2 regions of the Paenibacillus sp. FSL R5-0887 genome follow, and region 2 is predicted to be linked to the other one. Evidence: a T-box and tRNA genes for the amino acid it is inferred to sense, from the RefSeq annotation. Region 2 holds a T-box; the other holds one or more tRNA genes.
The links. A T-box is a leader RNA that pairs with one kind of tRNA and senses whether it is charged. The one in region 2 lies ahead of tyrS (tyrosine--tRNA ligase), so its partner is inferred to be a tRNA-Tyr.
Positions count from the first base shown of each region.

Region 1 (3,265 bases), 2.0 Mb from region 2:
AGGTCCCAAGGGTTGGGCTGTTCGCCCATTAAAGCGGTACGCGAGCTGGGTTCAGAACGTCGTGAGACAGTTCGGTCCCTATCTGTCGTGGGCGCAGGAAATTTGAGAGGAGCTGTCCTTAGTACGAGAGGACCGGGATGGACGTACCGCTGGTGCACCAGTTGTTCCGCCAGGAGCATGGCTGGGTAGCTACGTACGGACGGGATAAGCGCTGAAAGCATCTAAGCGTGAAGCCCCCCTCAAGATGAGATTTCCCAATTAGTAAGACCCCTTGAAGACGACGAGGTAGATAGGTTGGAGGTGGAAGTGCAGTAATGCATGGAGCTGACCAATACTAATCGGTCGAGGGCTTATCCTATACGTAGAATGCAGATTCGTTTCGGATTCAGTTTTCAGGCATCAAGCCTGGTATGAATATTCCCTGATAGCTCAGTTGGTAGAGCACTCGACTGTTAATCGAGTTGTCACAGGTTCGAGTCCTGTTCGGGGAGCCATATGGAGAGGTGTCCGAGTTTGGCCGAAGGAGCACGATTGGAAATCGTGTAGGCGCCACAAGCGTCTCGAGGGTTCGAATCCCTCTCTCTCCGCCACAAATTTTTAATTAGTATGGCCCGTTGGTCAAGGGGTTAAGACACCTCCCTTTCACGGAGGTAACATGGGTTCGAATCCCATACGGGTCACCAAATTTTCACTTGATTTATCCTAGTGGACTTTGGTACAATAACAATTGTTGTTTATGGAGGCTTAGCTCAGCTGGGAGAGCATCTGCCTTACAAGCAGAGGGTCGGGGGTTCGATCCCCTCAGCCTCCACCATAACACTTTCTTACTGACGCGGGGTGGAGCAGCCCGGTAGCTCGTCGGGCTCATAACCCGAAGGCCGCAGGTTCAAATCCTGCCCCCGCAACCAATTAACTTAAGCAATTATATCTTTTGGAACCGTGGTGTAGTTGGCCTAACATGCCTGCCTGTCACGCAGGAGATCGCGGGTTCGAATCCCGTCGGTTCCGCCATTTTCATCATGGCTCGGTAGCTCAGTCGGTAGAGCAGAGGACTGAAAATCCTCGTGTCGGCGGTTCGATTCCGTCCCGAGCCACCATTTATCATCACAAAAGAATGAGTGCCATGCCGGTGTAGCTCAATTGGTAGAGCAACTGACTTGTAATCAGTAGGTTGGGGGTTCAAGTCCTCTCGCCGGCACCATCCTTGGAGGATTAGCGAAGTGGCCAAACGCATCAGACTGTAAATCTGCTCACGTGAGTGTTCGGTGGTTCGAATCCATCATCCTCCACCAGTTTTTAGGGGCATAGTTTAAAGGTAGAACAACGGTCTCCAAAACCGTTGGTGTGGGTTCAATTCCTGCTGCCCCTGCCAAGTTCTTTCTAAAGTTTAATATGGCGGCCGTGGCGAAGGGGTTAACGCACCGGATTGTGGTTCCGGCATTCGTGGGTTCGAGACCCATCGGCCGCCCCATTTACTTTAAAATGAATAATGGCAACAATATCAACTTAATATGGCGACTGTGGCGAAGGGGTTAACGCACCGGATTGTGGTTCCGGCATTCGTGGGTTCGAGACCCATCAGTCGCCCCATTTTACTTTAAAATGTTATTGGGGATTAGCCAAGCGGTAAGGCAACGGACTTTGACTCCGTCACTCATAGGTTCGAATCCTATATCCCCAGCCATTTTATGCGGACGTGGCTCAGCGGTAGAGCATCGCCTTGCCAAGGCGAGGGTCGCGGGTTCGATTCCCGTCGTCCGCTCCAAGTTTTCATGGCGCCATAGCCAAGTGGTAAGGCAAAGCTCTGCAAAAGCTTTATCCCCAGTTCAAATCTGGGTGGCGCCTCCATTTAGTTCATATGTGCCGGCGTGGCGGAATGGCAGACGCGCTCGACTCAAAATCGAGTGGGAAACCGTGGAGGTTCGAGTCCTCTCGCCGGTATCTTAAAAAGGTTTGTAAGAATGCTTTTATAAGCAATCTTACAAACCTTTTTCTTTATGTCCTTGGGTTTACAGCAGTAAGCCGTTGAATAGAGAGTTTCTCTATTTCAACGGCTTTTTTTAATCTGATTAGTGATTAACCTGATTGATTATTAATGCGGAATGCTCGCGGGGTAAGACCTATTTCTCGTTTGAACATATTGCAGAATTGGGCATCGTTCACAAAACCTGCAGCAGCAGATACTTCAGAGATTTGCATCTGAGTATGACGTAATAGAGATTTTGCATAATCCAGGCGTTTTAACAGCAAATACCGCAGGGGTGAAGACCCGAAACGTTCTTTAAATAGATGGCGAAAACGATCGTAACTATATCCGGACATTTCTGATAGTGTTTCGACGGACAATTTATGGCGATAATGCTCATTCATATAATTAAGGACATATTGTACTCGATCTTCTGTTGGGGATTGATATCCAGAGGCACTAAGAAGCCTCATAAGATGGACGGTAATCTCGCTCATTTGTAGGTTTAGAAGCTCAGAGAATCCGTCTTGCTTGCGTGTAAACTCTGCTTTCATTCGCAGCAGGATTTGAAGAACGGTCTGATCTTTATCATCTTCATATACGCCGAGCAGATTACTCATATTAGGGTGTTCTGAGTGGAAGCCTACAAATAATACATTTGCATCCTCACGGTGGTGCTCGTCATGTTTATGATTGGGTGGCACAAGCGCGAAAGAAGAGGAGCGAAAATGGTAACTTCGTGGGCCAACATTGGTTGTCCCTACCCCCTGTAAATAATAGACTAGTTCGTAGCATTCATGCTGGTGTGGAGGGATATAAGTATTTAGCTCATGTGTGGCACTTACAATATATAGAACACGATCCATGATGATCCTCCAATACTTATGTTTTAGCCGAATCGTACAAAACAATGACCGAAATCATATAATTATTTTTAATAATATTTGTTATGATCGTATCAATAAATCCGAAAGTTCGCAACCTGACTGGCCATCTCGTTCGGAAATAAAGCGGATTATTAATAATAATGGTATTTTTATTGCTATTTTTGAGCCTAAACGTTAAGTTTATTACTTTTAATGATACTTTATTTGGAAAAAAGAGAATTTCCATTTGAACCGTGAATTATACAATGGGTGAAGATGGGATTCTGCGGATTACTAACCAACTAAAATTAGGGGTGGAATAGAGTAATGAATAAAAAAGTTCTTTCTTTGTTGTTATTAATGGTGATGGTTCTGGTCACAGCATGTGGGAATAACACGTCCAATAATGGTTCTTCAACGAATACTGGATCCA
Region 1 is NZ_JBBOCE010000001.1:3,962,751-3,966,015, reverse strand. It holds rRNA gene MKY14_RS17685 (23S ribosomal RNA) at 1-358, shown strand, start outside; tRNA gene MKY14_RS17680 (tRNA-Asn) at 419-494, shown strand; tRNA gene MKY14_RS17675 (tRNA-Ser) at 498-590, shown strand; tRNA gene MKY14_RS17670 (tRNA-Glu) at 609-683, shown strand; tRNA gene MKY14_RS17665 (tRNA-Val) at 739-814, shown strand; tRNA gene MKY14_RS17660 (tRNA-Met) at 832-908, shown strand; tRNA gene MKY14_RS17655 (tRNA-Asp) at 934-1,011, shown strand; tRNA gene MKY14_RS17650 (tRNA-Phe) at 1,022-1,097, shown strand; tRNA gene MKY14_RS17645 (tRNA-Thr) at 1,126-1,201, shown strand; tRNA gene MKY14_RS17640 (tRNA-Tyr) at 1,207-1,292, shown strand; tRNA gene MKY14_RS17635 (tRNA-Trp) at 1,299-1,372, shown strand; tRNA gene MKY14_RS17630 (tRNA-His) at 1,396-1,471, shown strand; tRNA gene MKY14_RS17625 (tRNA-His) at 1,515-1,590, shown strand; tRNA gene MKY14_RS17620 (tRNA-Gln) at 1,610-1,684, shown strand; tRNA gene MKY14_RS17615 (tRNA-Gly) at 1,691-1,765, shown strand; tRNA gene MKY14_RS17610 (tRNA-Cys) at 1,775-1,848, shown strand; tRNA gene MKY14_RS17605 (tRNA-Leu) at 1,863-1,941, shown strand; gene MKY14_RS17600 (AraC family transcriptional regulator) at 2,077-2,832, opposite strand; gene MKY14_RS17595 (BMP family ABC transporter substrate-binding protein) at 3,160-3,265, shown strand, end outside.
Region 1: it encodes a tRNA-Tyr, which carries the amino acid that the T-box ahead of tyrS (tyrosine--tRNA ligase) is inferred to sense. The anticodon was not compared.

Region 2 (3,265 bases):
GCCTTTGGTGATGTCTTCACGCGCTTGACGTTTGGATGGCTCAATTCCTAGATCTACCAGCCACTCCACAATATTTTTGGACTCCAATGTCGTTTCGTAGGTCGGCATTTCCTTGAAGCCTTGCTCGATCTCGTCAGCGGTTAGAGATTTAATATCTCCACTGAACAGAGCGGCAGTAATACGTTTAGCCTGCTCCAGCAATTCCTCACCATGCACGAATCTGGTCATTTCTTCAGCCAGTGTTATTTGCGCTTCACGTTTATGCGGTTCGGTCTGCACCTTTTCTGCAAGTGCATCAATTTGTTCTTTAGAGAGGAATGTAAAGTACTTCAGGTATTTCACAACATCACGGTCATCTGTATTCGCCCAGAACTGGTAGAATTCAAAAGCTGTCGTTTTGTTCGGATCCAGCCAAATGGCTCCGCCAGCTGTTTTACCGAATTTTGTACCATCGGCTTTCAGCATAAGCGGGATGGTAAGTCCGAATGCTACCGCCTCAGAACCTTCTTTTTTACGAATCAGATCTAAGCCACTTGTGATGTTCCCCCATTGGTCAGAACCACCGATTTGCAGCTGCACATCTTCATGCTGGAACAGGTGCAGGTAGTCCAGGGATTGCAGGATTTGGTAGGAGAATTCCGTAAAGGAAATTCCGCTGTCCAATCTGCTCGCTACAACATCCTTGGCAAGCATCGAATTGATGCTGAAGTTTTTACCATAGTCACGCAAAAATTCGATAACATTGATTTTATGCGTCCAATCGTAGTTGTTCACCATGCGGATTTGATTGTCGCCATCAGTCACGAACAGTTTTTTCATCTGTGCTGTAAGTGCGTCAACGTTGGCTTGGATTTGCTCCAGCGTTTGCAAAGAGCGTTCAGATTGACGCCCACTTGGATCACCAATCGTTCCCGTAGCCCCACCAATAAGAATCACCGGACGATGTCCTGCCAGTTGAAATCTTTTGAGCACCATGAATGGAATCAAGTGGCCAATATGCATACTGTCACCTGTTGGATCTACACCGCAGTACAGGGATACCGATTTTTGATTGGTCAGTTCTCTAAGCCCTTCGGCATCTGTTTGTTGATTGATGGCATCGCGCCATTCTAGTTCGTCGATAATATTCATTGCCTTACACCCCTCAAAATTAGTAGTTATCCTATAAATGAAACATCAGTCCGCCAAGCGGAAACGGTTCGCCCTCCTGATTAGGACGGGACCGTTTCAGCGAGAAATATAAGGAGTATTGATGAAGTGAACCCTATAAATCCTTATATTTAAAAACAAAAAAAATCGTCCCCTTGTCTATTGTAGACATAGGGACGATTGAATAACCGTGTTACCACCCAGATTGCACCCATGAAACGCTTATGCTCAAGCATACCATTGATACCACTCTTGACGAGATATCGTTCGCCATTCCGCTCGGTATTACCCGAGATACTCCAAAGTGTAATTCGCAAGCTTAGTGTGTACCGGGTTTCATCACCCCCCGGCTTTCTGAAACAGGGACTAAGTTACTACTGGGCTCCTTCAACGTATATCGTATATAAGATTACAGCCAGTATAGTGAAATAATTCTTTTATGTCAACTATCTTCAGGAGAGAATGCCGTCACACACTTCTACTGTAAAGCGCTACTAGGCATTTCCACTTTTTTTCTGATACAATTACGAAAAAAGAGGTGAACGAATCCGCATGCTAGATCCTATCGATAACCATATTTTGATGCGGCTGGCCCAAAACAGCAGAATTTCCTATACTGATCTAGCTAAAGAAGTCAGTTTATCAAGTGTCGCGGTGAAAGATCGTATTGATCGGCTAGTCAATCAAGGGATTATTGAACAGTTCTCGATTGTCATCAGTGCTGAAAAGCTAGGAAAGAAAATCTCCGCCTACCTGGAACTTGAAGTAGAACCTGCTCATTTAAATCATATCGTCGATGTATTAAAGGAAAACGAACGCGTAGCTGTATTATACGAAATGACGGGACCATGTATTCTGCATATTCACATCTTGGTAGAGAATCTTGAAGAGATGGAACGGTTTATGCATGAATCAATCTACTGTCTGGATGGACTGGTACGTGTAGAAAACCAAATCTTATTAAAACGCCACAAAAATCAGGACGGATTGAATATATAAGAAAAAGAACCGCCTATAAAGACGGTTCTTTTCTCATTTGGATTTTTTTAGGATTATCGAATAATTGCTATTTCGTCCTACTCTGTCTTAGCCAGCTTAGCTTTATAAAAGTTCACGAAATATTCGCTGACCACGATCTTCCCGTTCACAACACTTATTGGGGCTACAAGCTTCACTGTCTCTCCGTTGTAAATCCCCGTTGTCGCTCCAACCTTCATCTCCAGAACATTGCCATTGTAGCTTAGCGTAACTGTCTTAGTGGCTGGCTGCCAGCCAACCTTTGCTCCAAAGTTCTCAAAGCTGCTCCGTAAAACCACGGGCTTGCGCTCGGGATCTCCGAATTGACCTTTATCAATTAAGGCGTGTACGCCCCAGTTTCCATCCACCACTTGTGTAATTCCAAAATCAGCTGACACAGACATCAGAGAGTACGCCTCATCTTCGCTCAATTCCATTCCAGCCATTAAAAAATCTTTTGTTTTATGAGCGGCATCCTTCATCGCTTTGTCGATGGACGAGTTTTTGAAGATATCCGTCTGAGCACTAGCCCCCAGCTCCTCCAAATAATTGGCGTAGCTGAATCCATGTACAACCCACTCGTTCTCATTTTCAAGTAATGGGAAGTTTAAACCTTTCAGCTTGTTGTTAAGCGATGCTTTTTTATGAAGAATGACTTGTATATCCCCAGTGACCGATGTCTCGATCGCAGTTCCGTTAATCTCCGAATCACCTTGACCGGCATGCGGGTCACCGATCGACAGAAGTGCACCAGCTACGGATACTGGATAATACATCGTTGCACCTTCGGTAATCCGCCAATCATCTACGTTACCGCCGTTGTAAGAAGGTGGAACGGAGTCAACAACATCCGCTTCTTTCGGCGCCACACCCATTGTACCAAAGTGGAGACGTACCGGAATTTTCACGCCTTTTAGCACATCGAAGTTCTTATCAATCGTATTATGGTCAACGATAACACCCGGGTAGTCAATTGTCGGGTGCACTTGACCATCTGGATCGGTTTGCACAGACCATTTGTAGTTATATACAGCTGTTGCATAATCTGTTCCACCCTCCGTATCCATCTCGTAGATAGTTACTACCTCACGCTTTTTCG
Region 2 is NZ_JBBOCE010000001.1:1,963,680-1,966,944, forward strand. It holds gene tyrS (tyrosine--tRNA ligase) at 1-1,131, opposite strand, end outside; T-box leader at 1,319-1,549, opposite strand; gene MKY14_RS08805 (Lrp/AsnC family transcriptional regulator) at 1,702-2,148, shown strand; gene MKY14_RS08810 (acetamidase/formamidase family protein) at 2,226-3,265, opposite strand, start outside.